DNA from 3 places in the Burkholderia sp. Ac-20345 genome. Region 1 is predicted to be linked to each of the others. Evidence: predicted binding sites of a transcription regulator. Region 1 holds the regulator's gene; each other region holds the start of a gene.

The links. The regulator HrcA, encoded in region 1, represses chaperone genes, less so after heat shock. The targets are predictions, from matches to a motif close to TTAGCACTCNNNNNNNNNGAGTGCTAA.
Region 2: a site for HrcA is predicted at 2,309-2,335, ahead of G3O06_RS04630 (co-chaperone GroES). Genes of this name have one in related genera too.
Region 3: a site for HrcA is predicted at 6,860-6,886, ahead of G3O06_RS39775 (co-chaperone GroES). Genes of this name have one in related genera too.

The regions. Positions count from the first base shown of each region.
Region 1 is NZ_JAAGPO010000061.1:2,292-13,171, reverse strand. It holds gene dnaJ (molecular chaperone DnaJ) at 1-1,112, opposite strand, end outside; gene dnaK (molecular chaperone DnaK) at 1,379-3,331, opposite strand; gene G3O06_RS22070 (thioredoxin family protein) at 3,480-3,905, opposite strand; gene grpE (nucleotide exchange factor GrpE) at 3,916-4,461, opposite strand; gene G3O06_RS22060 (hypothetical protein) at 4,817-4,978, shown strand; gene G3O06_RS22055 (RNA-binding S4 domain-containing protein) at 4,950-5,357, opposite strand; gene hemH (ferrochelatase) at 5,442-6,506, opposite strand; gene hrcA (heat-inducible transcriptional repressor HrcA) at 6,654-7,676, opposite strand; gene G3O06_RS22040 (NAD kinase) at 7,807-8,709, shown strand; gene recN (DNA repair protein RecN) at 8,729-10,378, shown strand; partial or broken gene glnE (bifunctional [glutamate--ammonia ligase]-adenylyl-L-tyrosine phosphorylase/[glutamate--ammonia-ligase] adenylyltransferase) at 10,495-10,880, opposite strand, start outside.
Region 2 is NZ_JAAGPO010000007.1:11,856-22,735, reverse strand. It holds gene G3O06_RS04640 (hypothetical protein) at 1-148, shown strand, start outside; gene groL (chaperonin GroEL) at 255-1,895, opposite strand; gene G3O06_RS04630 (co-chaperone GroES) at 1,942-2,235, opposite strand; gene G3O06_RS04625 (response regulator transcription factor) at 2,724-3,494, opposite strand; gene G3O06_RS04620 (GntR family transcriptional regulator) at 3,896-4,579, shown strand; gene G3O06_RS04615 (EAL domain-containing protein) at 4,865-5,668, opposite strand; gene G3O06_RS04610 (YadA-like family protein) at 5,764-10,880, opposite strand, start outside.
Region 3 is NZ_JAAGPO010000203.1:3,409-14,288, reverse strand. It holds gene G3O06_RS39810 (ABC transporter substrate-binding protein) at 1-446, shown strand, start outside; gene G3O06_RS39805 (PhnD/SsuA/transferrin family substrate-binding protein) at 479-1,585, shown strand; gene G3O06_RS39800 (ABC transporter permease) at 1,585-2,400, shown strand; gene G3O06_RS39795 (ABC transporter permease) at 2,417-3,205, shown strand; gene G3O06_RS39790 (sigma 54-interacting transcriptional regulator) at 3,196-4,314, opposite strand; gene G3O06_RS39785 (class II aldolase/adducin family protein) at 4,435-5,115, opposite strand; gene G3O06_RS39780 (alpha/beta fold hydrolase) at 5,493-6,776, shown strand; gene G3O06_RS39775 (co-chaperone GroES) at 6,919-7,209, shown strand; gene groL (chaperonin GroEL) at 7,222-8,862, shown strand; gene G3O06_RS39765 (LysE family transporter) at 9,042-9,656, shown strand; gene G3O06_RS39760 (DUF6697 family protein) at 10,193-10,564, shown strand; gene G3O06_RS39755 (hypothetical protein) at 10,623-10,841, shown strand.

The DNA.
Region 1 (10,880 bases):
TCGAACCAGCTCTTGCTCTGCGGGCTGTGACGCGCGCCGCCCTCGGCCAGCGATTTCTCGAACTGCTTGAGCAGGTCGCGCTGGTTGTCGGTCAGCTTCACCGGCGTCTCGACCTGCACGTGGACGTACAGATCGCCCGCGATGCTCGAACGCAGCCCCTTGATGCCCTTGCCGCGCAGGCGGAACGTCTTGCCCGACTGCGTACCTTCCGGCACCGGGAACGACGCACGGCCGGCCAGCGTCGGCACCTCGATCTCGCCGCCGAGCGCGGCGGTCGTGAACGGGATCGGCATCTGGCAGTGGAGATCGTCGCCGTCGCGCTCGAACACCGAGTGCGGCTTGATGTGGATCTCGACGTACAGGTCGCCCGGCGGCCCGCCGTTGATGCCCGGCTCGCCGTTGCCGGCCGAGCGGATCCGCATCCCGTCGTCGATCCCGGCCGGGATCTTCACTTCGAGCGTCTTGGTTTCCTTCACCTTGCCCGACCCGTGGCAATGCACGCACGGCTCGGGGATGTAGGTGCCCGTGCCGTGGCACTTCGGGCAGGTCTGCTGGATGCTGAAGAAGCCCTGCGACATGCGCACCGTGCCCTGGCCATGGCAGGTCGGGCAGGTTTCCGGCTTCGTGCCGGGCTTCGCGCCCGACCCGTGGCAAACCTCGCACGACACCCAGCTCGGCACGCGGATCTGCGTGTCGTAGCCGTGTGCGGCCTGCTCGAGCGTGATTTCCATGCTGTAGCGCAGGTCGGCACCGCGATACACCTGCGGGCCGCCACGGCCGCCGCGCGCGGCGCCGCCCGCGGCCTGGCCGAAGATGTCGCCGAAGATGTCGCCGAACGCGTCCGCGAAACCGCCGAAGCCCTGTGCGCCCGCACCGCCCATGTTCGGATCGACGCCCGCGTGGCCGTACTGGTCGTACGCTGCCCGCTTCTGGCCGTCCGACAGCATTTCATAGGCTTCCTTCACCTCCTTGAAATGCTCTTCCGCATCCTTGTTGTCCGGATTGCGGTCAGGGTGATACTTCATCGCAAGCTTGCGATACGCCTTCTTGATTTCGTCGTCGCCCGCATTCTTCGCGACGCCCAGAACCTCGTAGTAATCCCGTTTCGCCATATCGATTCACTGTGCCGCCACGCATCGCGCACGCGGCGGCTCCTTTCGCCTGCAGTAAAGTCTCTCGACTCGTCTGGCGCTGCGCCCGTCCGCGGACGGCTCGTGCAGCACCCGCCAAAAAACAAATGTGCCCGGAGGGCCGCGAAGCCCGCCAGGCGTGGAGTCGATCCGGCCATCCGGAAGGAAAGACAGACCGCTTGTCAGCCAACCCGTCAGCCGCGCCGCGCGCGTGTTGCGCGCGGCTTGCGGCACCGGGGCAACCCGGCTTAGTCCTTCTTCACTTCCTTGAATTCGGCGTCGACGACGTCGTCGGCAGCCTGCTGCGCACCGCCCGCGTGGGCCGCGCCTTCCGCCGCACCCGCTGCGCCGGCCGCACCCGCTTGCTGGGCCTGCATGTCGGCGTACATCTTTTCGCCGAGCTTCTGCGAAACCTTGCCGAGTTCCTCGACCTTCGCGTCGATCGCGGCCTTGTCGGCCGACGTGTCCTTCAGCACTTCCTCGAGCGACTTCAGCGACGCTTCGATTGCTTCCTTCTCGCCCGCGTCCAGCTTGTCGCCGTACTCGGTCAGCGCCTTCTTCGTGCTGTGGACCAGCGCGTCGCCCTGGTTGCGCGAATCAGCCAGCTCGCGCAGCTTGTGGTCTTCCGCTGCGTTCGCTTCCGCGTCCTTGATCATCTGGTCGATTTCAGCTTCGGACAGACCCGAGTTCGCCTTGATCGTGATCTTGTTTTCCTTGCCGGTCGCCTTGTCCTTCGCGCCGACGTGCAGGATGCCGTTCGCGTCGATGTCGAAGGTCACTTCGATCTGCGGCACGCCACGCGGTGCGGGCGGGATGCCTTCGAGGTTGAACTCGCCGAGCAGCTTGTTGCCGGCTGCCATTTCGCGTTCGCCCTGGAACACCTTGATCGTCACGGCGCCCTGGTTGTCGTCCGCCGTCGAGTACACCTGAGCGTGCTTCGTCGGGATCGTCGTGTTCTTGCTGATCATCTTCGTCATCACGCCGCCGAGCGTCTCGATGCCGAGCGACAGCGGGGTCACGTCGAGCAGCAGCACGTCCTTGCGGTCGCCCGACAGGACCTGGCCCTGGATCGCCGCGCCGACTGCGACGGCTTCGTCCGGGTTCACGTCACGGCGCGGATCCTTGCCGAAGAACTCCTTCACCTTCTCCAGCACCTTCGGCATGCGCGTCTGGCCGCCGACCAGGATCACGTCGTCGATGTCCGACACCTTGACGCCTGCGTCCTTGATCGCGATGCGGCACGGTTCGATCGTGCGCTCGACGAGGTCTTCCACCAGCGCTTCCAGCTTCGCGCGGGTGATCTTCAGGTTCAAGTGCTTCGGGCCCGACGCGTCCGCCGTGATGTACGGCAGGTTGATTTCGGTCTGCTGGCTCGACGACAGCTCGATCTTCGCCTTTTCAGCGGCTTCCTTCAGGCGCTGCAGCGCGAGCACGTCCTTCGACAGGTCGACGCCCTGCTCCTTCTTGAACTCGCCGATGATGTAATCGATGATGCGCTGGTCGAAGTCCTCGCCGCCGAGGAACGTGTCGCCGTTGGTCGACAGCACTTCGAACTGCATTTCGCCGTCGACGTCCGCGATTTCGATGATCGACACGTCGAACGTACCGCCGCCGAGGTCATACACGGCGATCTTGCGGTCGCCCTTCTCGACCTTGTCGAGGCCGAACGCGAGCGCGGCTGCGGTCGGCTCGTTGATGATCCGCTTGACTTCGAGGCCCGCGATACGGCCGGCATCCTTGGTTGCCTGGCGCTGGCTGTCGTTGAAGTACGCCGGCACCGTGATCACGGCTTCCGTGACCGGCTCGCCGAGGTAGTCTTCGGCCGTCTTCTTCATCTTGCGCAGCACTTCCGCCGAAACCTGCGGCGGCGCGAGCTTTTCGCCATGTGCTTCGACCCATGCGTCGCCGTTGTCGGCCTTGACGATGGTGTACGGCATCAGGCCGATGTCCTTCTGGACTTCCTTCTCTTCGAAGCGGCGGCCGATCAGGCGCTTCACCGCGAACAGCGTGTTCTTCGGGTTGGTCACCGACTGACGCTTGGCCGGCGCGCCGACGAGCACTTCGTTGTCGTCCATGTAGGCGATGATCGACGGCGTGGTGCGCGTGCCTTCCGAGTTCTCGATGACCTTGACCTGGTTGCCTTCCATGATGGCGACGCACGAGTTCGTGGTGCCGAGGTCAATACCGATGATCTTTCCCATTTTTTCCTAATCTCCAGAAATGCTTGTTTGCTGCGCAAAACCCCGCGTTTTGGGGCGGTTTCGCGCGCCAGAATTCAACTCTGTTCCCGAAATGCGTCCGTCCGGTCCGTTTTCAAGACCCGACGAGCGATGCGGATATTAAATTTTTTCAATCGCCGCCGGCTAGCGGATCGCCGCCCGGCGGATCGCCGCCCGCCGCGGCGATTTTCGCGCGTGCCGCCGACACCGCTGCCTGGAACTGCGCGAGGCCATGCCAGCCCGTCGCGCGGCCGAGCCGCTTGCCGCGGTGGAAGAAGAACCACGTCGGCACGCCGTGCAGCCCGAAGCGGCGCCCCAGCTGGTGGTGTTCGTACACGTTGCAATGGAACCACTTCAGGTCCAGCGCGCGGATCGCGTCGGGCTGCGCGAGCATCGCCTTCTTCGCGATCTCGCAGTTGAAGCAGTCGACGCCCCAGAAGAACACCACCGCGAGTGCGTCGCCCGCGCCGTCGATCGCCGCGTCGAACGTGCCGGCGTCCAGCGCCTGCATGTCGAACGCGTCAAACGCGGCCGGATCGACGCCGGCAGGCACCATTGCGACGGCCTTACTTCGGCTGCGCGACGGTGACGAGCGCCGGACGCAGCACGCGGTCGGCGATCGTGTAGCCCTTTTGCAGCACTGCAACGACGGTGTTCGGCTCCTGATCGGCCGGTACCATCGAAATCGCCTGGTGCTGATGCGGATCGAATTTCTCGCCGACCGGGTTCAGCGCGACGACGCGGCCCTTCTCGAGCGCGCTCGTCAGCTGGCGCAGCGTCAGTTCGACGCCTTCGCGCACCTTCGTGATGTCGCCGGACGTATCGCTGACGGCCGCTTCCAGGCTGTCCAGCACGGGCAGCAGGTGCTCCGCGAAGCTCTCGATCGCGAACTTGTGCGCCTTCGAGACGTCGTCCTGCGCGCGACGGCGGACGTTCTCGGTCTCGGCCTTCGCCCGCAGGAAGCTCTCCTGCAGCTCGGCGACCTTGGCTTGAGCCTCCGCGAGCGCCGCGTCGGCTGCTTCGGCGGCGGGAGCGGCGCCTTGCGCCGCCTGCTTCTCGCTGCCGATGTCTTCGGCCGATTGGGTAGCCGGGTTCTCTTGCGTGTTTTCCATGTCGCTGAAAGTCGATTAGAGGTTGAAGCCAAATCGGCAACCGCCGGACCGTATACCCGGCAGCACCGCACATTGCTGGTGCAAATAAGGGTGAAAACTACGATTTCAAGAGGGTTATTCGCCGGCATTCTCCAATGCCGCGAAACAACCGCGCTTCACGCCGGGGCATCGCCCGCATAGTCCGCCAGTTCGGGCGAAACGGGCTGTAACAACGCTTACCTGGCAAGTACTAGCTTGGCACAGGCCCGCTGCACTACACTCCACTCAAGCGTCGGAAAAGCGTGTTTACCCCTAGCTGACCGTCGCCTGACATCCACCTGGCGCCACTTTCACCCGTCTTCTCGAGGGGAGTACCGTGAAACTGACCTTTGCGATATCGGTGGTCGCGCTGGTACTCATTGCCGGCACCACCACCATCTGCCTGTCGGGAGCCGTCACCGACCGCACGACCGAATACGGGAGCGCGCGGGCGACGTTCGACCAGATGTTCAGCTCCCACCAGAAAATCTGTCGATGATGCGCCGGTCGCGCTTCGTCGGCCGGCCGTGCAATTCAGCCGCCGGCTCGCGATACGTGCGGCGCCGCTCCAGTTCGGCGAGCCGCGCGGCCCGCCCCGCTTCCGTTTCCGCGTAAAGCGTCTGCGCGACGCTCGCCGGCCCGCGCACGTCGCACACGCCGAGCACGGCAATGTGCCAGACGATGCCGTCGATCGCAATCTCGACCTCGTCTCCCACACGCACTTCCTTCGCCGGCTTGACCGCCGCGCCGCCGATCTTCACGTGCCCCTTGTCGACCGCATCGGTCGCGAGCGAGCGCGTCTTGAAAAACCGGGCCGCCCACAGCCATTTGTCGATGCGCAGCTTCGCGCCCGGTTCGGTCGAAATCTTGAAATTCATCGCAGCCTCCGCCGGGCCGCCCCAAGGAGGCTGACCGCCCCCTCGGGGGGCAGTGAACGAAGTGAGCGTGGGGATCGTTTCATCTCAACTCACCGTTTCGGGCTGCGCGGCCCTGACCGGCCAGCCCTGCAGATTCTCGGCGACGATCTCGCCGAGCGCGCCGATCCACGCGGGCGCGCCGTTCAGGCAAGGAATGCGGTGGAACGCCTTGCCGCCGCCGGCGAGGAACTCGTCGCGCACTTCCATGCCGATCTCCTCGATCGTCTCCAGGCAGTCGGCCGTGAAACCGGGACAGAACACGTCGGCCCGCCGCACGCCGGCCTCGCCGAACTCGCGCAGCGTCGGCGCGGTGTAAGGCTGCAGCCATTCGGCCTTGCCGAAGCGCGACTGGAAGGTGACGCGGCACTCGGTCGTCGACAGCCCGAGCGCGGCCATCAGCAGCGCGCCCGTCTGCTGGCACTGATCGTGATAGGGGTCGCCAAGGTCGAGCGTGCGCTTCGGCACGCCGTGAAAGCTCAGCACGAGCTTGTCGCCGGACGCAAAGTCGGGCCGGCCGTGCTGCGCCCAGTACTGGCGCACCTGCTCGGCCAGCGCGTGGATATAGGCCGGATGGTCGGCGTAATGCCGCACCGTGCGTACTTCCGGCTGGTTGCGCATGCGTGCGAGCGCGTCGAAGGCGGCGTCGAAGGCGGTGGCCGTGGTCGACGCCGAGTATTGGGGATACATCGGCATCAGCAGCACGCGCTCGACGCCCGCGCGCTTGAACTGCGCGAGCGCGTGCGAAATGTTCGGGCTGCCGTAGCGCATCGCGTAGTCGACCATCACGTGATAGCCGTTCGACGTGAGCAGATGCCGCACGCTGTCGGTCTGGCGCTCCGTGTACACGCGCAGCGGCGAGCCCTCGGGCATCCAGACCGCAGCGTATTTCTTCGCGGACGCGCGGCCGCGCAGCGGCAGGATCAGCGTGCGCAGCAGCACCTGCCAGACAGCCTGCGGAATCTCGACGACCCGCGGATCCGACAGGAATTCGGCCAGGTAGCGCCGCACCGCGCGCGGCGTAGGGGCGTCGGGCGTGCCGAGATTGATCAGCAGCACGCCGATGCGATGGGCAGCCGCGATGCTCGAAGGCGGCTCAAGATCGAAACGCATGGGCAATTACGTGCTCGGGGCACGGGACCGGACGGCTCTCAATTATAGCGGGCCGCTTCGCGCCGGTCGGCTGGCCGTTCGGCCGACTGCCGGCATGCGCGGTGCCGCGGCACGATGACGGGGCGGGATCGGGCTGGCGATCGCAGGCTACTGCTGGCTCAGCGTGAGCGACAGCAGGCGCGCGGTGATGTCGACGATCGGTATCACGCGGTTGTACGCCATGCGGGTCGGGCCGATCACGCCGAGCGTGCCGACGATCTGCCCGTTCACCTCGTAAGGCGCGGTGACGACGCTCATTTCCTCGATCGGCACGAGCGTCGATTCACCGCCGATGAAGATCTGCACGCCCTGGGCGTGGCTCGACACGTCGAGCAGTTGCAGGAGGCCCGTCTTTTGGTCGAATACGTCGAACAGCTTGCGCAGCCGAGCCATGTCGGAGGAAAGATCCGCCACCTCGAGCAGGTTGCGCTCGCCGGAAATCAGCACGGTGTCCTCGGTGTCGGGCACCTCGGTACTGGCCGTCACCGCCAGATGCATCAGCGCGGTCATGTCGCCGCGCAACTGGTCGATCTCGTCGCGCAGGCGGCGGCGTACCTCGTCGAACGACAGCCCGGCGAAATGCGCGTTGATGTAATTGGACGCCTCGGTCAGCTGCGACGGCGAGTAGTCGCGCGGCGTCGCGAGCATCCGGTTCTGCACGTCGCCCTCGGGCGTGACGATGATCAGCAGGATGCGCTTGTCCGACAGGCGCATGAACTCGATCTGCTTGAACACGTGGCTGCGGCGCGGCGTGAGCACGACACCCGCGAACTGCGACAGGTTCGACAGCACGCTTGCGGCGGCCGCCACGACCCGCTGCTGCGGCTCGCCGGCCTGCAGCGTGTTCTGCACCTGCCGCGCGACGGCTTCGGCGTCGATCGGTGCCTCGACCGTCAGCATCGTGTCGACGAACAGCCGGTAGCCCCGCGGTGTCGGCACGCGGCCGGCCGACGTGTGCGGGCTCGACACGAGGCCGAGCTCCTCCAGGTCGGACATCACGTTGCGGATCGTCGCCGGGCTCAGCTCAAGCCCGGAGTAACGGGACAACGTGCGCGATCCGACTGGCTGACCGTCGGCGATATACCGTTCGATCAGGGTTTTCAGGAGGGTTCGTGCGCGAGGATCTAGCATGGTGGAAAATTTTAGCGCAACCGCGCGACCGCGGCGAGTGGCGCGGCCACCGATGCGCGGCCCGGCCCGATCCGGCCCCGTCTCCGCACAGCCGGTTCTTTTCGTCAACGAGCTATGGTGTAATGCCGGCATGAAAACCGGTAATCAGTTCAACACTGTCGCGCTCGTCGGCCGGAGCAACACGCCCAACATCGCCGAGCCGCTCGCCACGCTGGCCGCCTGCATCGCCAAGCGCGGCTTCGAGGTCGTCTTCGAAGCCGAGACCGCGCGCGAGATCGGCATCACCGGCTACCCGGCGCTGACCCCGGCCGAAATCGGGGCGCGCGCCGACGTGGCGGTCGTGCTGGGCGGCGACGGCACGATGCTCGGCATCGGCCGTCAGCTCGCGCCGTACAAGACACCGCTGATCGGGATCAACCACGGGCGGCTCGGCTTCATCACCGATATCGCGGCGGCCGACATGCAGGCGCTCGTCCCGGTGATCCTGTCGGGCAAGTTCGAGCGCGAGGAGCGCGCGCTGCTCGAAGCCCGGATCATGCGCGACGGCGAACCGATCTACCACGCGATCGCCTTCAACGACGTCGTCGTGAACCGCAGCGGCTTCTCCGGGATGGTCGAGCTGCGCGCATCGGTCGACGGCCGGTACATGTACAACCAGCGTTCGGACGGCCTGATCGTCGCCACGCCGACCGGCTCGACCGCTTACGCGCTGTCGTCGGCCGGCCCGATCCTCCATCCGCAGCTGGCGGGCATCGTGCTCGTGCCGATCGCGCCGCACGCGCTGTCGAACCGGCCGATCGTGCTGCCCGACGATTCGAAAATCGCGATCCAGATCGTCGGCGGGCGCGACGTCAACGTGAACTTCGACATGCAGTCGTTCACCGCGCTCGAGCTGAACGACACGATCGAGGTGCGCCGCTCGAAGCACACGGTGCCGTTCCTGCACCCGATCGGCTACAGCTACTACGCGACGCTGCGCAAGAAGCTGCACTGGAACGAACACGCCTCGAACGAAGACGACAAGGCGTCCTGACGCCGCTCCGCCCGACACCATGCTCCGCCACCTCTCGATCCGCGACTTCGTCATCGTCGCCGCGCTCGATCTCGAATTCGACAGCGGCTTTTCCGTCTTTTCCGGCGAAACCGGCGCCGGGAAATCGATCCTGATCGACGCCCTCGCCCTCGCCCTCGGCGAACGTTCCGACGCGAGCGTCGTGCGCACTGGCTGCGGCCGCGCCGACATCACCGCCGAATTCACGCCGCACGACCGCGTCGCGCGCTGGCTCGACGAACACGCGTTCGACACCGAGGACACCGTGATGCTGCGCCGCGTGATCGATGTGAGCGGCCGGTCGCGCGCGTTCATCAACGGCACCAGCGCGACGCTCGCGCAACTGCGCGAGCTCGGCGAAATGCTCGTCGACATCCACGGCCAGCATGCGCACCAGCTGCTGATGCGGCCCGACGCGCAGCGCGAGCTGTTCGATACGCACGCGGGGCTCGTCGCCGATGCGGCGAACGTCGCGCGCGCATGGCGCGTGTGGCGCGACGCGACGCAGGCGATCGAGGTGGCAAAAGCGCACGAGCGCGAGTTGCAGCTCGAACGCGAAAAGCTCGCCTGGCAGCTCGCCGAGCTCGACAAGCTCGCGCCACAGCCCGGCGAATGGGACGAAGTCAGCAACGAGCACAAGCGCCTGTCGCATTCCGCGAACCTGATCGAAGGCGTGCGCGGTGCGCTCAACGCGCTGTCCGAGTCCGACGACGCGATGCTCGCGCAACTCGGCGCGATCGTGTCGAAGCTGCGCAGCCTCGCCGACTACGACACCACGCTCGGCGATGCGCTCGCGTCGCTGGAGCCGGCCGAGATCCAGTTGCAGGAAGCCGTCTATTCGCTGTCGCACTATGCGCAGCGCGTCGATCTCGACCCCGAACGGCTCGCGCAGGTCGAAACACGCCTCGATGCGCTGCACTCGACAGCCCGCAAGTTCCGCTTGCCGCCCGACACGCTGCACGAAGAACACGCGGCACGCCGCGCGCAGCTCGCCGCGCTGGATGCGGCGGCCGATCTTGGCGCGCTCGAAGCGGTGCAGGCCAAGGCGCGGGAAGCCTATCTCGCCGACGCAAAACACCTGTCCAAGGCACGCACGCAGGCCGCCAGGACGCTCGGCACGGCCGTCACGACCGGCATGCAGGAACTGTCGATGGCGGGCGGGAGCTTCGAAGTCGCGCTCGTGCCGCTCGCCGATGGCGGCCCGCACGGGCTCGAGCAGGTCGAATTCCGGGTCGCCGGGCACCCTGGCGTGCCGCTGCGGCCGCTCGCGAAGGTGGCGTCGGGCGGCGAGCTCGCGCGGATCAGCCTCGCGCTCGCGGTGATCGCCAGCGCGGCGAGCCCGACGCCGACGCTGATCTTCGACGAAGTCGATACGGGGATCGGCGGCGGCGTCGCCGAAGTGGTCGGCCGCCTGCTGCACCAGCTCGGGCGCGATCGCCAGGTGCTGTGCGTGACGCACCTGCCGCAGGTCGCCGCGCGCGGCGACCATCACTTCCAGGTCGCAAAAGGCGCCGACGACCGTGGCGGTACGGTGTCGACCGTCGTCGCACTCGACCGCGCCAACCGGATCGAGGAAGTCGCGCGGATGCTCGGCGGCCTCGAGATCACGGCCACGACGCGCAAGCACGCGAAGGAAATGCTGGCGGCCTGACGCCGGCCACCCGTTATCCGTTCACCGAACGCAAAAAGACCGGCGCACGCGCCGGTCTTTTTTTGGCACGGTGGCGCAATCGCGTCCACCCTGCCGCACCGCATCGAACGGCCGTTTCAACTGTCCGTTTCAACCGCCCCGAACACGCGCGTCCACAGCGCCGTCACGGCCTCACGCTCGTCGGCCACCACGGCCGGATCGACCCGCGCCTTCTCCATCCCGTCGAGCCGCAGCTTGTGTTGCAGCTTCCGGTACTTGCGGTACGCCGCGCCGACGCGCTCGGCCTCGTCCTCGCCCATCAGCCCGAAGCGCGCGACCTCGCGCAGCAGCGCGATGTTGCCCGTGTTGCGGATCAGCTCGGCGTCGCTCGACGCGTGCAGCAGCACCCAGTACTGGACGATGAACTCGATATCGACCATCCCGCCGCGATCGTGCTTCAGGTCGAACAGCTCGGTCTGGTTCGGGTGGCCGGCAAACACCTTGCCGCGCATGTCGACGATTT
Region 2 (10,880 bases), on a different contig from region 1:
CGGCACTGCGTCGCTAACATGGGCATCGAACGACAACACCGTCTATCTCTACAACGGTCGCAACAACGGCTGGCACGATCCGTTCGCGTGCAGCTACGGCCTTCACGATGAAGACGATGACACTTCGTGCTACCTGCCGGGCTTCTGATTACGATCGCCCTGCGAATCCATAAAAAAAGACCCGCATCGCTGCGGGTCTTTCTTTTGGCTGGAACGCGCATCGCTGCGCGCTCCGGACAATCGATCGAAGTCGATTACATGTCCATGCCCATGCCGCCCATGCCGCCCGGCATGCCGCCCGCCATCGGTGCATCTTCCTTCGGCAGTTCTGCGACAGCTGCGTCCGTCGTCAGCAGCAGGCCTGCAACCGAAGCTGCGTTCTGCAGTGCGGTGCGCGTGACCTTGGTCGGGTCGACCACGCCGGCTTCGACCATGTCGACGTACTCGCCCGTCGCTGCGTTGTAGCCGTAGTTGCCCGTGCCTGCAGCAACTGCCGCCACCACGACGCTGGCTTCTTCGCCGCCGTTCGTGACGATCTGACGCAGCGGCTCTTCCATCGCGCGCAGCACGATCTTGATGCCGGCGTTCTGGTCGGCGTTCAGGCCGGTCAGGCCTGCGATCGCGGTGCGAGCGCGGATCAGCGCAACGCCGCCACCTGCCACGATGCCTTCTTCCACAGCTGCGCGCGTTGCGTGCAGTGCGTCTTCGACACGTGCCTTCTTTTCCTTCATTTCGACTTCGGTCGCTGCGCCGACCTTGATCACTGCAACACCGCCGGCCAGCTTGGCCACGCGCTCTTGCAGCTTTTCACGGTCGTAGTCCGACGTCGCTTCTTCGATTTGCGCGCGCACTTGCTTCACGCGTGCTTCGATGTTCACGGCTTCGCCTGCACCGTCGATGATCGTCGTGTTTTCCTTGCCCACTTCGATGCGCTTCGCCTGGCCCAGTTCTGCCAGCGTTGCCTTCTCGAGCGTCAGGCCGGTTTCTTCCGCGATCACCTGGCCGCCGGTCAGGATCGCGATGTCTTCCAGCATCGCCTTGCGACGATCGCCGAAGCCCGGTGCCTTGACCGCAACGGTCTTCAGGATGCCGCGGATGTTGTTGACGACCAGCGTTGCGAGCGCTTCGCCTTCGATGTCTTCAGCGATGATCAGCAGCGGACGGCCAGCCTTCGCGACTTGCTCGAGTACCGGCAGCAGATCACGGATGTTCGACACCTTCTTGTCGTGCAGCAGCACGAACGGGTTGTCGAGGACGGCGACTTGCTTTTCCGGGTTGTTGATGAAGTACGGCGACAGGTAGCCGCGGTCGAATTGCATGCCTTCGACGACGTCGAGTTCGTCGGCCAGCGACTTGCCGTCTTCGACGGTGATGACGCCTTCCTTGCCGACCTTGTCCATCGCTTCAGCGATGCGATCGCCGATCGACGTGTCGCTGTTCGCCGAGATCGAGCCGACCTGTGCGATTTCCTTGTTCGTCGTGCACGGCTTGCTGATCTTCTTCAGCTCTTCGACAGCCGCTGCGACTGCCTTGTCGATGCCGCGCTTCAGGTCCATCGGGTTCATGCCCGATGCGACGTACTTCATGCCTTCGCGGACGATCGATTGCGCGAGGACGGTTGCCGTCGTCGTGCCGTCGCCTGCGTTGTCGCTGGTCTTGGAAGCAACTTCCTTGACCATTTGCGCGCCCATGTTCTGGAGCTTGTCCTTCAGCTCGATTTCCTTCGCGACCGACACACCGTCCTTGGTGACCGTCGGGCCGCCGAAGCTGCGCTCGAGCACAACGTTGCGGCCCTTCGGACCCAGCGTGACCTTGACTGCGTTGGCGAGAATGTTCACGCCTTCGACCATCTTCGAACGGGCGGAATCGCCGAATACGACGTCTTTAGCTGCCATCTTCTAACTCCTTGAATTCTTGGGAATATGTACCGTCGGATGACGCTTAGTTCGCGTTGACCACGGCCATGATGTCTTCTTCGCGCATGACCAGCAGTTCGTTGCCGTCGACCTTCACGGTCTGGCCTGCGTACTTGCCGAACAGGACGCGATCGCCGACCTTCACGTCGAGCGCGATCGGGGCGCCCTTGTCGTCGCGCTTGCCCGGGCCGATGGCCAGGACTTCACCCTGGTCCGGCTTTTCAGCAGCGGCGTCGGGGATCACGATGCCCGAGGCGGTCTTGGTTTCCTGATCCAGGCGCTTGACGATCACGCGATCGTGCAAAGGACGAAGGTTCATATTCACTCCTCTCTTGACTGAGATTGAAGAACGCTTAGGGAATCTGCCCGGCTTATCGCCCGGCAGAGAATTGTTAGCACTCTCGTGCAGCGAGTGCTAATTATATGGACGGGTTTTGACAAATTCAAGAAGGGGGATTGACGGTTTTTTTCGGGCCGGCGAGGCTCGCTCAACCTTGAGCCTTGCTCACTTGGGCCAGTGCCTGAGACGCTCTGAATGACGCGAGGCAATCGGCAACATATCCAGCAAAAACAATTACTTAACGAGCCGCGCGCCCGAGAGCCAGAGCGAGCCTGGAAGATGCCCTGAGCCGCTTGCTCGAGCCGTCGTCACGGATCTCCCCCGGCGACCACGGTACCTCAGGGAAATCCCGTGCATCAAGGTGCACCCAAGCAAATTAAATGGGGTTCGGACACTCCGTTACGCTCACGCTGTGGGCGCGCGGCGACACCCTCGCCCCGTTGAACGGACGAATATCCCGGAACTGTCTACAGCAGCGCGGGCGCCGGACTCTCGGAAATGGCACGCTGCGACACCTGGCCAGGGACCGCAAAATTCTCCACCGCCGAACATTCGTCGACCGTGTCGAGCCGGTAGCCATGCGTATACACGGCACACAGTTGCAGCCCGTTTTCCGGACGAAGCGCCAGTTTTTGTCGAAGCCGGTAGATGTGAGTGTCGAGACTCCGCGACGTTCCATCCAGCGCCCGCCCCCACGCCAGCGTCGACAACGAATCCCTGGAAAGCACGCTCCCGATGTTATTGAACAGGAAATTTGCCAGCGCAAATTCCTTTGCCGTCAAATCAATGATTTTTCCGTGCAGCGCGATGGTGCGCGCAAGCGGATTCAGAACATACGGCCCGACCTCGACCCTGCTATCGAGTTTTTTGTTGCGGCCCTTTCGACGCAACAGCGCATTGACGCGAGCGGCCAACTCGATCTCGCGAAACGGCTTACCGATGTACTCGTCGGCGCCTGCGTCCAGCGCGGCCGCGACATCTGCTTCAAGCGTTCTCGCAGCCAGGAACAAGACGGCCGGTTCGCCTCCGACGTTAGCCCGGATCCAGTGCAATAAATTCAGGCCGTTGGCATCCGGAATCCGCCAATCGAGCACGATGAGTTCGACCATCTCCCTTTTCAGAAACTGGACGGCTCGCGCGCTATCGCACACGCGGGAAATTTCCCGATTCGCCCCTCGCAGCGCCATTTCAAACGCTGACGCCTGCCCCGGATCCCCTTCCACCAACAAGATACTCATAACACCCCCAGCCTTCGTCGACTCGAATGATTTGCATCGCACTCCAAATCGATCGCCTGCATACACAGGTACAAACATGACGTCTTATTTTTAATCGCTGCCGATCGATTGAAACCAACCTCACCTCAACACCAACCTCACAACCCAATCGCCACGCAACCTTCCAACCCTGACTGGCTGTCAACGAGCCGGGAGGTTCACCGCGGCGTGGCGCGACATGGCTCACCCATCAGGCATGTCACTCAGATGTTACTAACATATCAGTAGAATATCGAATCGCTTGTCGAAGATCAAAGAGGGGTAAACCCGTTCCTTGACCGTGCCCCTTTTACCTTGTGTTGAAAACAGGGGACGACCGGACTAATATGTTAGTGATATTCCTGCAGCGATCACTTACGCACATGAACGGACTGACGGGCAGCACCCTTGCCGAACAGGCTCACCAGAACCTCGAAGAACTCATCGTCACGCTCGAGCTTGCGCCCGGCAGCGTCTGGTCCGAGGCATCGCTCGCAGAAAAGCTGAATACGGGGAGAACGCCGGTTCGCGAGGCCGCACAACGATTGGCCGCGTCGCATCTCCTTCAGATCGTTCCGCGACACGGCATCATGATCACCGTCCCGAATATTCACGATCAGTTGCTCGTGCTCGAGACGCGGCGTGAACTTGAACGTCTCATTGCACAACGCGCTGCACGGCGGGCATTGCCCGAGGAGCGCGAGCAGATCCGCGAAATCGCCGAAAAACTCGACGCGGCAGGCGAATCACGAGACGTCGTCGGCTATTTGAGAGGCGTCTATTCCGTCAATCAGCTCATCGCGCAGTTTTCTCGGAATCGCTTCGCCGCCGAGGCTATTGCGCCGTTACATGCGCTGTCACGGCGCTTCTATTTCATGTATCACAAGCAGCTGGATGATTTGCCGACAGCAAGCCTGCAGCACACGAGAGTCGCGCGTGCAGTCGCTGACGGTGACGAACAGGAAGCCGGACGCGCATCCGACATGATGATGGACTACATCGACGCATTTACACGCGACTGCTTTACGCGTGACTTTGAGCCACATCGCTCGCGAGCATCGGCCTGATCGTACTTTTCGGCTTCGATTTGCGATATCGACCGAGGGTTGCGCCGCGTGTTTTGATGCGCCACATCGCACATTTGATCGCGCGCCTTCGATGAATTGAGCAAGCACTTACGGCAGGCAAATGCCGCGCAAGATCGATCGCGCACATGCCGGTATCGGCACGACATCATCACTTCCGGCGGGATCGCATGGACACTCCGCCCATGCCGATCCATCTGGCCGAGTGCCAAATCCGTTACTCCCCTTCCCGCCATCCCTACCCACCCGGAACCGCGACGCCTCCCCTCACCGCGGAATTCCACACCCTTCGATCAATCGATTCATCTGATCCTCTCGAACGGGTTCAGAGATGTAGTATCCCTGGCAATCAATCTGCGCGAATGCTTGCAGCCACTCGAATTGCGCCCTGGTTTCGACACCTTCCACGACGACGTTCTTCTTCAAGCGAACCCCGAGCTCGACGAGCGTTTCGACCATCGCTCTCGATTCAGCATTTTCATGAACGTCGCGCATGAAGGATCGATCCAGCTTGAGCGTGTCGACTGCCAGACAATGCAATTTGGTCAGCGACCAGCATCCTGAACCAAAATCGTCGATTGCAACACTCATTCCGAGATCCCGGATCGATGCCACCGCAGCGGCAAGTGCGTCGATCGGACCGGGATCGATGGACTCCGTCAGTTCAATTTGAAAATTCCCGGCACATACACCATAGGAATCCAGAACACGCGATAGTCTTCCTGCCATCTCCGGTCGCGTAACTTCATGAGCGGGCAAATTTACAGACAGAGATAAATCGCGATAACCGAGCTTAGCCCACCTGGCAAGCACACGTGAGGACTCCGCGATCACATAGTCGGTAAACCGGCATGTCAGATGCGAATTCTCGACAAGGTCGATGAACGCTGCCGGCATCAACACACCGTGCTCCGGATGATGCCAGCGTATTAAAGACTCGAATCCGGACAGCAATCCGGTCTGAAGGCGAAGCTTGGGTTGATAGGCAAAGAAGAACTCCTTCCGAACCAATCCACGCTCCGCGTCTTCGACAAGATCATTAGTGTTGCAACGCACGGCCGTACCATCCACAGCGATCTCCAATGCAGGCACTCAAGATTTCAGTGCCTGCTGATACGACCTTGCTCCCGCTCCGGGCTTTCCGTCGGCCGTGCATGAACATGCGATTACTTCCACTGGTACAGCATGCCGGCGCCGATCACCTTCTGACCGCCGCTGAAACCGCCGTTGATCGACGCCTTCAGGTTGTCCGTGATGCGGGCCTGCATGTTGACCGCCATTGCCTTCTGGCCGAGGAAGGTCGACGTACCCACGCCCATCCCGAAGTTGGCATCGCGATCGAGCTGCGGGATCGAGGCCATCGCGCCGACGGCCGCGATACCCTGCTTCGCCATCTGGTCGGTCTGCTGCAGTTGCGAACCCAGCGAGTTGATCTGCGCCTGCTGGCCCGACAGTGCCGTCGACAGCGTTGACTGCACCGCATTCAGCTGGTTCACGTTGACCGCATCGGTGCCCTGCGTACCCGGCGCCACGTTGATGACCTGGCGCTGCTGCGTATCGCTGCCGACGGACACCACGTTCTGGCGGCCGCCGTCACTCGAATTCGCGCCGATCGCCACCGAGTTCGAACCGGCAGTGACGGTCGGCTTGTCGGTACCGGTGCCGTTCATGTCGGCGGCAACGCCGGCGGCGTTCCCGGTTTGCGGTGTGTTGTTCATCAATGTGGATAACTGATTCAGCTGGTTGTTGATGTTCGTCACACCGGTCGACAACGATGCCACGCTCGCGTTCGTCGTGTTCAGGCCTGTGGACAGCGCGCTGATGCTAGCCGCCGTCGACGTCGACAACGAGCTGATCGCAGTTGAGGTCGATGTGGCCAGCGCGGTCACGTTGCTGTTGGTCGCATTCAGGCCCGTCGACAGCGTGCTGACCGCGCTGTTTGTCGCGTTGAGCTGGCTGCCGTTGATCGCGTCCGTGCTGGTTGCCGAGACCTGGCCGGCAGCGACGTTCGTGATCTGGCGTTCCGCACCCGGCGAACCGACGCTCAGTACACCCACCGGATTGGCGCCGGCGACCGAGTACGTGACGCCGCCGACCGTGACGCTCGACACACCGACCGCGTTGCCCGTAACCGAGTTGGCGCCGAGCGCGATCGAGTTGGCGACGTTCGCGGTGGCGTTCGATCCGAGCGCGAGCGCGTTGGCCGCGCTGGCCGTGGCGCCCGAGCCGTAGGCCTGTGCGCCTATGGCGCTGGCCGTGGCCAGGTTGCCCAGTGCGATCGTGTTGTCCGCAGTGGCCTGGCTCGAATTGCCAAGTGCGAGCGCGCTGTTGCCGGTTGCCGTGCTTGCGTTGCCGAGGGCAACCGCGCCAGTGCCGGTCGCCGTGTCGTCCGCACCCATCGCGACCGCACCGGTGCCCGTCGCGACGCTTGGATCGCCGATCGCGACCGCGCCGTCACCGCTCGCGGTATTGCCGGCGCCGATCGACACGGCCTTGCCGCCCGTTGCCGATGCGCTCTGGCCGATCGCGACCGCACCGTCCGATTGCGCGTTCGAACCGTAACCGACGGCTACGCTGCTTGCGCCCGCGGCATTTGCGGCTACGCCGGCGGCCAGCGAGTACATACCCGTCGCGGCGCTGTTCGCGTAGTTCGCCCCTTGCGCACCGCCATCGTTGACGCTGTAGTAGTGCGTTTTCGCGGCTTCGATTGCGGTCGAAGTCGACGTGGACAACGACGTGATCGAACTGCCGGTCGAGCTGAGGCCCGTGGACAGCGAGCCGATGCCGGTCGAGGTCGACGTGGACAGCGACAGGATCGTGCTGTTCGTGCTGCTCAGGCCGGTGGACAGCGACCCGATGCCGGTCGAAGTCGACGTGGACAGCGACGTGATCGAGCTGTTGGCCGAGCTCAGGCCCGTGGACAGCGAGCCGATACCGGTCGAGGTCGACGTGGACAGCGACAGGATCGTGCTGTTGGTCGAGCTCAGGCCCGTGGACAGCGATCCGATACCGGTCGAGGTCGACGTGGACAGCGACGAGATCGTGCTGTTGGTCGAGCTCAGGCCGGTCGACAGCGAGCTGATGCCTGTCGACGTCGAGGTGGACAGCGACGTGATCGAGCTGGTGGCCGACGATAACCCCGTCGAGGTCGACGTCGACAGTGACGACACCGTGCTGTCCGTCGAGCTCAAGCCAGTCGACAGCGAGCTGATGCCTGTCGACGTCGAGGTGGACAGCGAGGTGATCGAGCTGGTGGCCGACGACAGACCCGTCGACGTCGATGTGGACAGCGACGTGATCGAGCTGGTAGCCGAGGAAAGGCCCGTCGACGTCGAGGTCGACAGCGAGCTGATCGAGCTATTGGCCGAAGACAGACCCGTCGACGTCGATGTGGACAGCGACGTGATTGAGCTGTTGGCCGAGGACAAGCCCGTCGACGTCGACGTGGACAACGACATGATCGAGCTGTTCGCCGAGGACAGACCGGTTGACGTTGACGTCGACAGCGACGACACCGTGCTGTCCGTCGAGCTCAGGCCAGTCGACAGCGACGAGATTGAGCTGTTCGCCGACGACAGCCCTGTCGAGGTCGAGGTGGACAGCGAGGTGATCGAGCTGTTGGCCGATGACAGGCCCGTCGAGGTCGACGTGGACAACGACGTGATCGAGCTATTGGCCGAAGACAAGCTCGTCGAGGTCGACGTCGACAGCGACGTGATCGAACTATTCGCCGACGACAATCCCGTCGACGTCGAGGTCGACAGCGACGACACCGTACTATCCGTCGAGCTCAGGCCAGTCGACAGAGAGCTGATGCCCGTCGACGTTGAAGTGGACAGCGAGGTGATCGAGCTATTCGCCGACGACAGCCCCGTCGACGTCGACGTCGACAGCGACGACACCGTGCTGTCCGTCGAGCTCAGGCCGGTCGACAGCGAGCTGATACCTGTCGATGTCGAGGTGGACAGCGACGTAATCGAGCTATTCGCTGACGACAGTCCTGTCGACGTCGAGGTGGACAACGACGTGATCGAGCTGTTGGCCGAAGACAAGCCCGTCGAGGTCGACGTAGACAGCGACGTGATCGAACTATTCGCCGACGACAATCCCGTCGACGTTGAAGTGGACAGCGAGGTGATCGAGCTATTCGCCGACGAGAGGCCCGTCGAGGTCGACGTGGACAGCGACGTAATCGAGCTATTCGCTGACGACAGTCCTGTCGACGTCGAGGTGGACAACGACGTGATCGAGCTGTTGGCCGACGACAGGCCCGTCGACGTTGAGGTCGACAGCGACGACACCGTGCTGTCCGTCGAGCTCAGGCCGGTCGACAGCGAACTGATACCGGTCGAGGTCGAGGTGGACAACGACGTAATCGAGCTGTTGGCCGACGACAAGCCCGTCGACGTCGACGTGGACAGCGAGGAGATCGAGCTGTTCGCCGTCGACAGGCCCGTCGAGGTCGACGTGGACAGCGACGACACCGTGCTGTCCGTCGAGCTCAGACCGGTGGACAGCGAACTGATTGAGCTGTTTGCCGACGACAGACCGGTCGACGTCGACGTGGACAACGACGTGATCGAGCTATTCGCCGACGACAAACCCGTCGAAGTCGACGTCGACAGCGAAGTGATCGAGCTGTTCGCCGACGACAAGCCCGTCGACGTAGACGTAGACAGCGAGGTAATCGAGCTGTTGGCCGACGACAGGCCCGTCGACGTTGAGGTCGACAGCGACGACACCGTACTGTCCGTCGAGCTCAGGCCGGTCGACAGTGAGTTGATACCAGTCGAGGTCGAAGTGGACAGCGAAGTAATCGAGCTATTCGCCGACGAGAGGCCCGTCGAGGTCGACGTGGACAACGACGTGATCGAGCTGTTCGCCGTCGACAGGCCCGTCGAGGTCGACGTGGACAGCGACGACACCGTGCTGTCCGTCGAGCTCAGACCGGTGGACAGCGAACTGATTGAGCTGTTTGCCGACGACAGGCCGGTCGACGTCGACGTGGACAACGACGTGATCGAGCTATTCGCCGACGACAAACCCGTCGAAGTCGACGTCGACAGCGAAGTGATCGAGCTGTTCGCCGACGACAGGCCCGTCGAGGTCGACGTGGACAGCGACGACACCGTGCTGTCCGTCGAGCTCAGGCCGGTCGACAGCGAGCTGATACCAGTCGAGGTCGAGGTGGACAGCGACGTAATCGAGCTATTCGCTGACGACAGCCCTGTCGACGCCGAGGTGGACAACGACGTGATCGAGCTGTTCGCCGACGACAAGCCCGTCGACGTCGACGTGGACAACGACGTGATCGAGCTGTTCGCCGTCGACAGGCCCGTCGAGGTCGACGTGGACAGCGACGTAATCGAGCTGTTCGCCGACGACAGACCTGTCGATGTCGACGTCGACAGCGACGACACCGTACTGTCCGTCGAGCTCAGGCCGGTCGACAGCGAGCTGATACCGGTCGAGGTCGAGGTCGACAACGACGTAATCGAGCTATTCGCCGACGACAAACCGGTCGAGGTCGACGTCGACAGCGAAGTGATCGAACTGTTGGCCGACGACAGACCCGTAGACGTCGAGGTGGACAACGACGTGATCGAGCTATTCGCCGACGACAAACCGGTCGAGGTCGACGTCGACAGCGAAGTGATCGAGCTATTCGCGGACGACAAGCCCGTCGACGTCGACGTCGACAGCGACGACACTGTGCTGTCCGTCGAGCTCAGGCCGGTCGACAGTGAGTTGATACCAGTCGAGGTCGAAGTGGACAGCGACGTAATCGAGCTATTCGCCAACGACAGCCCTGTCGACGTCGAGGTGGACAACGACGTGATCGAGCTGTTCGCCGAGGACAGGCCCGTCGACGTCGAGGTGGACAACGACGTGATCGAGCTATTCGCCGACGACAAACCCGTCGAGGTTGAGGTCGACAGCGACGTAATCGAGCTGTTCGCCGAGGACAGGCCCGTCGACGTCGAGGTGGACAACGACGTGATCGAGCTGTTGGCCGACGACAGGCCCGTCGACGTTGAGGTCGACAGCGACGACACCGTGCTGTCCGTCGAGCTCAGGCCGGTCGACAGCGAGCTGATACCGGTCGAGGTCGAGGTGGACAGTGACGTAATCGAGCTGTTCGCCGATGACAGGCCCGTCGAGGTCGACGTCGACAGCGAGGTGATCGAACTGTTCGCCGAGGACAATCCCGTCGACGTCGAGGTGGACAACGACGTGATCGAACTATTCGCCGACGACAGACCGGTCGAGGTCGATGTCGACA
Region 3 (10,880 bases), on a different contig from region 1:
GCCTCGAGATCGCGCAGCTGATCGGCGCGCACGTCGTGATCGACATCGGCTTTCATCCGGAGCGCGCGATCCGCAACAACAACGGCACGCCGCGCCCGCTGACCGTCAACGCGGACGTGCTGGCGAATCATCCGGACATCGTCGCCGGCTTCCTGAAGCTCGTGGTCGCGGCCGGCGAATGGGCCGGCACGCATCCCGACGAAACCGCGCATTACGTGGCCGGCGAAACCGCGTCGTCGATCGACTGGGTCCGCGCCGCATACGGCAACCAGCTGCACCGGCACCTCGGCGTCAACCTCGACGACGAATCGGTCGCCGCGCTCGACGACTTCAAGACGTTCCTGCACAACCAGGGTTTTCTGGAAGCCGACTTCGACGTCGCCGACTGGATCGACCCGCGCCCGCTCGCCGACGTGCTGCGGCCGTCGCTGCAGAAACGCGCGTGAGCCCCTTTTTCCGCCCACTGTTCCGGACCATCATGAAACACACGCTCTCCCTCGCGTCGCTGCGCCGCCCGCTGCGTGCGCTGCTTGCCGCGCTGCCGCTCGCCGTGGCATCGCTCGCCGCACCGGCCGCGCATGCGGACGATGCGCCCAAGGTCGTGCGGATCGCCGTCGTCGCCTATTCGAGCGCCGGCAAGACGCAATACGCGGGTGCCTCTGCGCTGATCGACGCAGACAAGTCGCTCGAGAAGGCGCTCGCGGCGCGGCATGTGAAGCTGCAATGGGTGCCGGTGTCGACCGCGGCGGTCGGCACGCTCGTGAACGAGGCGTTCACGAACGGCAGTATCGATTTCGCGGGCTACGGCGACCTGCCGTCGGTCGTCGTCAACGCGTCGGGCACCCGTACGCGCCTGATCGTGCCCGGCGGCGTCGGCAGCAACACGTATCTCGTCGTGCCGGCCGGCTCGACCGCGAAGTCGATCGTCGATCTGAAAGGCAAGCGCATCGCGCTCAATCGCGGCCGGCCGTGGGAAGTCACGTTCAGCAAGCTGCTCGCCGAGAACGGGCTGAAGCTGTCGGACTTCAAGATCTACAACCTCGACCCGCAGGCCGGTGCGGCGGCCGTCGCGGCCGGCCGCGTCGACGGCTTCTTCACGCTGTCCGACGCGTATTCGCTCGTCGACAAGAACGTCGGCAAGATCATCTGGTCGACCAAGACCGCGCCCGACGACTGGAAGATGCGCGCGGAACTGTGGGCATCCGACGATTTCGTGCGGCGCTACCCCGACATCACGCAGCTCGTCGCGACGGCCTACGTGCGTGCCGCGCACTGGATCTCGCAGCCGCAGAACCGCGACGCGTACGTGAAGATCCTGAGCGCGTCCGGCCAGCCGGAAAGCGTCGTGCGCCGCGAATACGCGGACGAGGCGACGCCGTGGAAGGAGCAATGGACGCCGCTCTTCACGCCCGCGCTGACCGGCCACTACCGCGACGTCGTCGCATACAGCCGCCAGGCCGGCCTGACGTCCACGCCGGTCGACGTGAACGCGCTGCTCGCGCCGACGTTCGTGTCGACCGCGCTCAAGCAGCTCGGCCTCGACGGCTACTGGCGCGCCGATGCGGCGCGCGTCGCGAGCCGCTGATGCCGACGCACGCCCTCGCGTCGAACGGCGCGCGCACGCTCCGCCTGCCCGGCATCGCACGGATCGGCGGGCTCGCGCTGTGGTGGGCGACGCCTGTCGCATTCGTCGCGCTGTGGTGGCTCGCGAGCGCGCAGCGCTGGTTTCCGCCGCAACTCGTCGTGCCGCCCGAGCGGCTCGCGGCGACGCTGCGCACGCTGCTCGACACCGGCGAACTCCGTGACAACCTGCTGATTACGCTGCACCGCCTCGTGCTCGGCTTCGCGATCGGCGCGACGGGCGGCGCCGCGTTCGGCATCCTGCTCGCGCGCAGCCGGCTGTTCGCCGACTACCTGCGGCCGACGTTCGACCTGCTGCGGCAGGTGCCGACGCTCACGCTGATTCCGCTGCTGATCCTGCTGATCGGCGTCGACGAGCCGCTGAAGCTCGTGGTCGTCGGCAAGGCCGTGTTCTTCCCGGTCGCGCTGGCCGCGTACACGGGCGTGCACGACGCGCCGCGCGATCTCGTCGAGATGGCGCGGCACTACGGGCTCGGCCGCTTCGCGCTGCTGCGCGACGTGCTGCTGCCGGCCGCGTTGCCGCCGCTGCTGACTGGCGTGCGGATCGCGCTCGCGCGCGCATGGCTCGCGCTCGTCGCGGTCGAGCTGCTCAGCGCCGACAGCGGGATCGGCCAGATGATGGAACTGGCGCGGCAGATGCTGCGCCTCGACGTCGTGCTCATCGACGTCGCGGTGATCGGGCTGATCGGCTTCACGATCGACCGGTCGATCGCGCTCGTGCAACGCTACGCATTGCGCTGGCAAACGCCCGCGCGCTGAACGGACAGGCTTCTGAATGACCTTCGCTACGCCCCTCTTCTCGTTCGCCGCGCTGCGCCGTCGTGCGCGCGGCCTCGTCGTACCTGCCCTGCTGGTCGCCGCATGGCAATACGCATCGTCCGGCGATGCGGCCCATCAATACGCGTTCGTACCGTTTCAGCAGGTTGGCGCCGCGCTCGTCGAACTCGCACGCAGCGGCGAACTCGCGACCGATCTCGGCGCGAGCCTGCGCCGCACGACAGTCGGCCTGGCGGCCGGCGTCGCGTTCGGGCTCGTGTTCGGTGCGGCAATGGCGCGCTCGACGCTCGCGCGCAAGCTCGGCGAGCCCGCGTTCCAGGCGCTGCGCTACGTGCCGCTGCTCGGACTGATTCCGCTGCTGAGCCTGTGGGCCGGCACCGGCGAATTCGCGAAAGTGTTCATCATCGCGCTCGCCGCGTTTTACCCGATGACCACCGCGAGCTTCGACGGGCTGCGCCGCGTCGATCCGCGCTATGTCGAACTCGCGCAGTCGTATCGCCTGACGCGCGTCGGCCTGTGGCGCGACGTGCTGATTCCGGGCGCGCTGCCCGACCTGTTCGCGGGCGTGCTGCAGGCCGTGCCGTTCGCGTGGATCACCGCGACCAGCAGCGAGCTGCTGTTCAACGCGGGCGCGGGTGTCGGCAGCCTGATGCAGAACGCGCAGGCCGGTACGCGCGCCGACGTGTTGCTGGTCTGCGTGCTGGGCGTGACGGCACTCGCCGTCGGCATGAGTGCGCTATGCGAGCGGATCGCGCAGCGCGCGCTGCGCTGGCGCGATCACGCCTGACGGCGCAGCCGCGCGTCGGCGTCGCTCGCGTCGCGCGGCTTCAGGATGCCGAGCTGTGCGAGCCGCGCGCGCACGATGTTGCGCGACTGGTCGAGCAGGCGCGACATGCGCAGCTGGTTGTGCTCGCTGTAGTCGAACACGCTGCGGTAGACGGTGTCCTCGATGTGTTGCCACAGCGCCGGCGTGCCGAGATCCAGCAATTCGATCACCGCGTGGCGCAGCGCATCGGTTGCCTCCGCCACATCGCGCGCACGACGCGGCGGTGCCGCGGCCGCTGCGCGCGGGTCGCCCGCATCGGGCGCAAGCGACAGCGCGGAGAACTGCAGGTCGCTCACGTCGATCGCGCCGCCCGCGCAGATCAGCACCGCGTGGTGGATCACGTTCTCGAGTTCGCGGATGTTGCCGGGCCACGCATGCGCATGCAGCCGGGCGCGCGCGGCGTCCGTCAGCGTCGGCGCGGCTACGCGCAGCCGCTTTGCATAGGTATCGATGAAGTGTTCGATCAGCGGCGCGATGTCGCCCGGCCGCTCGCGCAGCGGCAACAGGCTCAGTTTCACGACGTTGAGCCGGTAGTAGAGATCCTCGCGGAAATTGCCCGCGCGCACCGCGGCTTCGAGATTCACGTTGGTCGCCGCGACGAGCCGCACATCGATCTTCACGGTCTTGCGCGAGCCGACCGGTGTCACTTCGCGCTCCTGCAGCACGCGCAGCAGCTTCACCTGCGCGGACAGCGGCAGGTCGCCCACCTCGTCGAGAAACAGCGTGCCGCGATTCGCGGATTCGAACCAGCCGGGCTGGCTGTTGATTGCGCCGGTAAACGCGCCGCGCTCGTGGCCGAACAGCTCGCTTTCGATCAGCGTCTCGGAGAACGCACCGCAGTTGACCGCGACGAACGGGCCGTCATGGCGCTCGCTCAGCGAATGCACGAGGCGTGCGATCAGCTCCTTGCCGGTGCCGCTCTCGCCGGTGACGAGCACGGTCGCGTCGCTTGGCGCGACGAGCTGGATGCGCTCGAGCAGCACCCGCGATTTGGGATCGTCGAACGTCAGCGCCTTCGCACGGATCGTGATCGCATGCGAAGTCGGGTCCGGCAAGCTGAAGATGGCCATGGCACGACCGGCGTGTTGAACGGGGAAGGTTCGACGATAGCAAGGCGCACGCCGGCCACGAACCAATTCATCGAGCTATCGGTATGACAGCGGCCGGATTGCGCCGGCCACTACGCGATCTCATGCGAGACCGGTCATCTTCCATTGCTGTTCGAGCGCGCCCGGCCCGAACTCGAGCGAGCCGCCGAGCGGTTCCGCGAGCGCCTGGAAATACGCGGCTTCCTCGAGGATCAGGATGTACTTCGATACGTCGAGGATCGATTTTCCCCAGAAGGTCGCGCCACCGTTCGCCTCGATGATCGCCGGCACCTCGGGGTCGCGCCGGATCGTGTCGACGATGAAGCGCGGCTCGCCGGGACGACGATCGACATACACCGGAATCTCGCGGGCGCGCGTGTAGCGCGCGGCCGGCGCATAGCGGATCGGCAGCGGGCGATGCGCGCTCGCCCAGGCCCCGAGGTACGGGCCGTGCACGTGGATCACGACGCCGACTTCCGGCACCTCGCGGAACACGTCCGCATAGCGTGGCCCGTTGCCGCCCGCGCGCGCGTCGCCATGCAGCACGTCGCCGTCGAACGTCACGACGACGGGCTGGATCTCCTGCGACGCGGCCCACGGGCTCGGCGCCGACAGCGCGACGACGAGTTCCGTGCCCGGCACGCGCTGGAACGCCTGGAACGTGTTGGTCGCGGACAGCGTGCGCGTGTCCTTCAGCACGCGCTCGGCCTGCGTGAATTCGCGTGTGGCGCGCTCGACGAATGCCACGAGTTCGCCGCTGTCGATGGTTGAGGTGACGGACATGAGGACGGTTTCCTTGATCGGGTGGAAGGACGGGTTCGCATTGCAGCGCCATAACGCTACGACGCACGGCCTCCGGATCAGCAGCAATCGTGCCAGCCGCGCACTTTCGGTCCGGATGCCCGCACCACGGTGTGTGTGCGCCGCGCTCGATGCGCTCCGTGCGATCCATGCGTATGCCTCTGTTGCGGGAGCAACAGCCCGCCGGCTCCGTTTGCTGCGGAACACGCAGCCGGCGCATGCGTGCGGGACACGCCGTGCGACGCGATCGCCCGTCATGCCTCGCGCCGCGCACACTGGTTCGAAACTTGCGTCGTGGTCGGCCCGCGCCGCGCAATGTCCGGCGCGTCCGATCCGACTTCACCGACACCCATCCGACCATGACGCTCCTCCCCCTGCGCGGCTACACCGCGCGCACGCTGCTGGCTTCGGCGCTCGCCGTATCGTCTCTCCTTTCGCACGCGGCTTCACCCGGCCGCGTTCCTGCGCCGGATCCGTTGCAGGGCGACGGCCGCGTGTCCGCGTTCTACACGTGGGACCGCGACATTCCGGCGACGCCCGGCGTGCTGCTACGCGCCGAGCCGCTTCCGGCCACGCTCGGGCTCGCGAGCGCCGGACGCCAGCTGCGCATCCTCTATGCATCGACCGACGGCGTCGGCGGCCGCACGCCGATCGCCGTGTCGGGTGCGCTGTTCGTGCCGCGCGGCACGCCGCCGGCGGGCGGCTGGCCGATCGTCGCGTGGGCGCACGGCACGTTCGGGATGGCCGACATCTGCGCGCCGTCGTGGTTCGGCCGCTCGTACCGCGACGTGCGCTATCTGAACGCATGGCTTCAGCAAGGGTTCGCGGTCGTCGCGACCGACTATCAGGGGCTCGGCACGCCCGGCCCGAATCCGCAGCTCAACAACCGCTCGAACAGCTACACGCTGCTCGACAGCGTGCGCGCGGTGCTCGGCGGCGTGCCGGGCCTCGCGAACGAGGTCGTGCTCGTCGGCCAGTCGCAAGGCGGCTCGGCCGTGTTCGCGGCGGCCGGCTACGCGAGCGCCTATGCGCCCGAACTCACGATCCGCGCGACCGTTGCCACCGGCACGATCTACAACGCATCGCCCGCCACGCTCGCGTCGCTGCCGAAGTTCGAGAGTGCCTACCGGCGCGATCCCGATCGAGTCGATCCGACTCTCGCGTATCAGTTCTACTCGGTGCTCTCCGCGCAGCAGATCGACCCGTCGCTACGCGCGGACGAGGTGCTGACCGAGCGGGCGTTGCCGATCCTCGACCAGGCGCGCATCAGTTGCCTCGCGTCGCTCGAGGACGACGCGGCACTCGCGCACCTCACGCACGCGAACACCGTGAAGCCCGGCGGCGACGCACGGCTGAAGGCATGGTGGGACGAATACCTGAAGTACCCGACGCTGAAGATCGCCTCGCCTGTCTTCATCGGCGCGGGCGCGGACGACGGGCTCGCGCCGCTCGAACTCGCGCTCGCGAAGGATGCGTGCGCGGCGGGCACGACGGTCGAGGCGCACCTGTATGCGGGCCGCGAACACAACGGCACCGTGAACGCGTCGCTCGCCGATTCGATTCCGTTCGTGAAGCGCGTGCTCGCCGGCGAGACGATCCGCCCGGTCTGCACGCCCGCCGCGCAGCAGGCCGTGTCGCGGTAGCGGGTGCCACGCGCTTTGCACGCCGGCGCGAATGCATTTCCGAATCCGTTATTGGATCGCGCCGCCGCTCATTTTTATACTCGTCAGCACTCTCTGCTAAAGAGTGCCAGCCAATCTCGACAGAACAGCACAGGACGAACAAATGAGCCTACGCCCCTTGCACGACCGCGTGATCGTGAAGCGACTCGACCAGGAAACCACCACCGCATCGGGGATCGTGATCCCCGACAGCGCCGCGGAAAAGCCCGACCAGGGTGAAGTGATCGCCGTCGGCCCCGGCCGCAAGGATGCGGACGGCCAGCGCATCGTGCCCGACCTTCAGGTCGGCGAGCGCGTGCTGTTCGGCAAGTACGCTGGCCAGGCCGTCAAGGTGGACGGCAACGAGTTTCTCGTACTGCGCGAAGAAGACATCGTCGCGGTCGTCAATCAATAACGGAGCGCAATCATGGCAGCGAAGGAAATCATTTTCAGCGACGTCGCACGGGCCAAGCTGACGGAAGGCGTGAACATTCTCGCGAACGCGGTGAAGGTCACGCTCGGGCCGAAGGGCCGCAACGTCGTGCTTGAACGCAGCTTCGGCGCACCGGTCGTCACGAAGGACGGCGTGTCGGTCGCGAAGGAAATCGAACTCGCGGACAAGCTGCAGAACATCGGCGCGCAGCTCGTGAAGGAAGTCGCGTCGCGCACCAGCGACGCAGCCGGCGACGGCACCACGACAGCTACTGTGCTCGCGCAGGCGATCGTCCGTGAAGGCCAGAAATACGTCGCGGCCGGGCTCAATCCGCTCGACCTGAAGCGCGGCATCGACAAGGCCGTCGCGGCGGCCGTCGACGAGCTGAAGAAGATCAGCCGGCCGACCACCACGAGCAAGGAAATCGCGCAGGTCGCGACGATCTCCGCGAACGGCGAGGAATCGATCGGCCAGCGCATTGCGGAAGCGATCGACCGCGTCGGCAAGGAGGGCGTGATCACCGTCGAGGACGGCAAGTCGCTCGCGGACGAACTCGATGTCGTCGAGGGGCTGCAGTTCGATCGCGGCTACCTGTCGCCGTACTTCATCAACAATCCCGACAAGCAGATCGCCGAGATCGAAAGCCCGTACATCCTGCTGCACGACAAGAAGATCTCGAACATCCGCGACCTGCTGCCGGTGCTCGAACAGGTCGCGAAGTCGGGCCGTCCGCTGCTGATCATCGCAGAAGATGTCGAAGGCGAAGCGCTCGCGACGCTGGTCGTGAACAACATCCGCGGAATCCTGAAGACGGTGGCCGTGAAGGCGCCGGGCTTCGGCGACCGCCGCAAGGCACTGCTCGAGGACATCGCGATCCTCACCGGCGGGCAGGTGATCGCCGAGGAAACGGGGTTGACGCTCGAAAAAGCGACGCTCGCCGAACTCGGCCAGGCGAAGCGCATCGAGGTCGGCAAGGAAAACACGACCGTGATCGACGGCGCGGGCGATGCGAAGAACATCGAAGCGCGCGTGAAGCAGATCCGCGTGCAGATCGAGGAAGCAACCTCCGACTACGACCGTGAAAAGCTGCAGGAACGCGTCGCGAAGCTTGCGGGCGGTGTCGCGGTGATCAAGGTCGGCGGCGCCACCGAGATCGAAGTGAAGGAAAAGAAGGACCGTGTAGACGACGCGCTGCACGCGACGCGTGCCGCCGTCGAGGAAGGCATCGTGCCGGGCGGTGGCGTCGCACTGATCCGCGTGCGGCAGGCGATCCGTGAGTTGCAGGGCGTGAACGCCGACCAGAACGCGGGCATCAAGATCGTGCTGCGCGCGCTCGAGGAACCGCTGCGCCAGATCGTCACGAACGCGGGCGAGGAAGCGAGCGTCGTCGTCGCGAAGGTGGCCGAAGGCTCGGGCAACTTCGGGTACAACGCGCAGACGGGCGAATACGGCGACCTCGTCGAATCGGGCGTGCTCGATCCGACCAAGGTCACGCGCACGGCGCTGCAGAACGCGGCGTCGGTCGCGGGGCTGTTGCTGACGACCGATGCGACCGTGTTCGAAGCGCCGAAGGATGCGGCGCCGGCGGCGGCACCTGGCGGCCCGGGTGCGGGTGGCCCTGGGTTCGATTTCTGACGGTACGGCGCGTGTGCCGGTTCGCCGGCATGTGTGCATGCCATACGCAGTAATGCAACGCGTGGCGACGAAAGTCGTCACGCGTTTTTGCATTGGATCGACGAAACAGCGCGACGCGCCGGCCCGCCAGCGCGCTCGGGTAAGATGAAAGCCCGTCCCGTCGCACTGCCCGCCACGCCATGTCGACCACCCTCACCACCTTGCTTCCGCTTGCCGGCGTCCTTTTGCTGAGCGTCGCCAGCCCAGGCCCGAACTTCGTGATCGTCACGTCGACCGCGGTCGAGTCGCGCCGCGCCGGTGTGATGACGGGCCTTGGCCTAGCCGCCGCGTCCGGCACCTGGGCGGCGATCGCGATCGCCGGGCTCAGCCTGCTCGTCACGCATGTCGCATGGGTACACACGGCGCTGCGGCTGGCGGGCGCGGCCTACCTGATCTGGCTCGGCCTGAAGATGATCCTGACCGCGCGCAAGCCGTTGCCCGTTGCCGCTATGGCCGCCGCGTCCGACTGGCACGCCGCGAAGAAGGGCTATGTCGTCAGCATGACGAATCCGAAATCGGTCGCGTTCTACGGGAGCATCTTCGCGCTGATGGTGCCGGCCCATGCGCCGGCATGGCTTGATCTCGCAGTCGTCACGCTGTCGGTGGCGATATCGGCCGCGTGGTATTGCACGATGGCGCTGCTCGCCTCGCACCCGTCGGTGCGCGGGCTGCTGGTCCGTCGCAAGGCCGTGCTCGATACGACGGCCGGCCTGCTGCTGATGGGTGTTGGCGGACGGATGCTCGCCGGACGCTGATAGGCTGCGGTTCCGCTCACACAGGCACACAGGCTTCGAGCCCCCACCGCTTCCCCGCCATGCCGACTGCACAATCCAGCACCTCCGGCAGTGCACGTAGTACATGGCGTCATCCCGCACGGGCCGCGCAGCCTTTACGACCTTTTTACTTGCGCCCGCGCATGCGTTCACTAGAATGTGTTCGCAATCCATCACCGAGTACGCACATGCGCATCCGAAGTCCTCGCCCTCCGAGTTGCTTTTCTGCCTGACAGGCAGGACGCCTGCGTCTCTCTTTTCCCGAGCCACCGTCCTGCCAGCAGGCGGACGGTGCGCGCCGTAGTCCTTCCCGTGCACGCTTGAACATGACGTCGATGCGCTAGCCGCGCATCGCGCGATGCAAGCGTGTGTGCGCGGAAATTCCCGTCACGACGCGCCATCGATCCGCCGCCCCGGCAACGATCGACTGGCATGCCCGTATCCCGCATGTCGATCCAGCCTCATTACTTTGCATACCTGATTTAACCAACGGAAGTTTCCGATACCGGAGCCCGGTCATGTTCGAGATCGACAAGCAGTACACCCGCGAATTCATCCACACCGCGTGCGGCGGCAGCAAGCAGGCGTTCCTGCCGACGAAAAACGGCAAGGTCGTGGCCGCCTGCCTGCGCACGGACCTCAATCCGCACGCGCCCGACGTGATCCTCTGCGACGGCAGCGCGTCCGCGCGAGCAGCCGGCAGGACGCTCGCCGCGCAACGCGATGCGATTCCGGTGTTCATCAGAATGGCAACGGACGCGTACCGCTTCGTCGGCCAGTACGTCGTCAGCGAATCGCTCACCGCACCGCTCGACTGCGCACCGTACGTGCGCAACAGCAGCTTCACGCCCGGGCAGATCTCGCGCGTGCTCAAGCTCCAGCGCTGCTGATACGCATGCAGGGCGCATCGCGCGCCCCGTTCCAGCCATCTTTCAAGGAGGAGCAATCATGCTTGGCCTGACGTTCTGGAAACACGTGATCGGTGCGCGGACCGATGCAATCCGCGATGACAGGGCGGCTGCACACGACCGGCACCGACGGGTGTCGAGAACGCTCGTGCTGACCAGCGCCGCGGTGGCGTTCGCGGCGATTGCGTTCGGCGCGCCGGTCATCGGCATTTCGGTCTTTCTGCTGACGACGCTGCCGTTCGTGTTGTCAGGCACCTGAAGAAGTACGTATCGGGTCCGGTTCCAGCGGCAATCGATA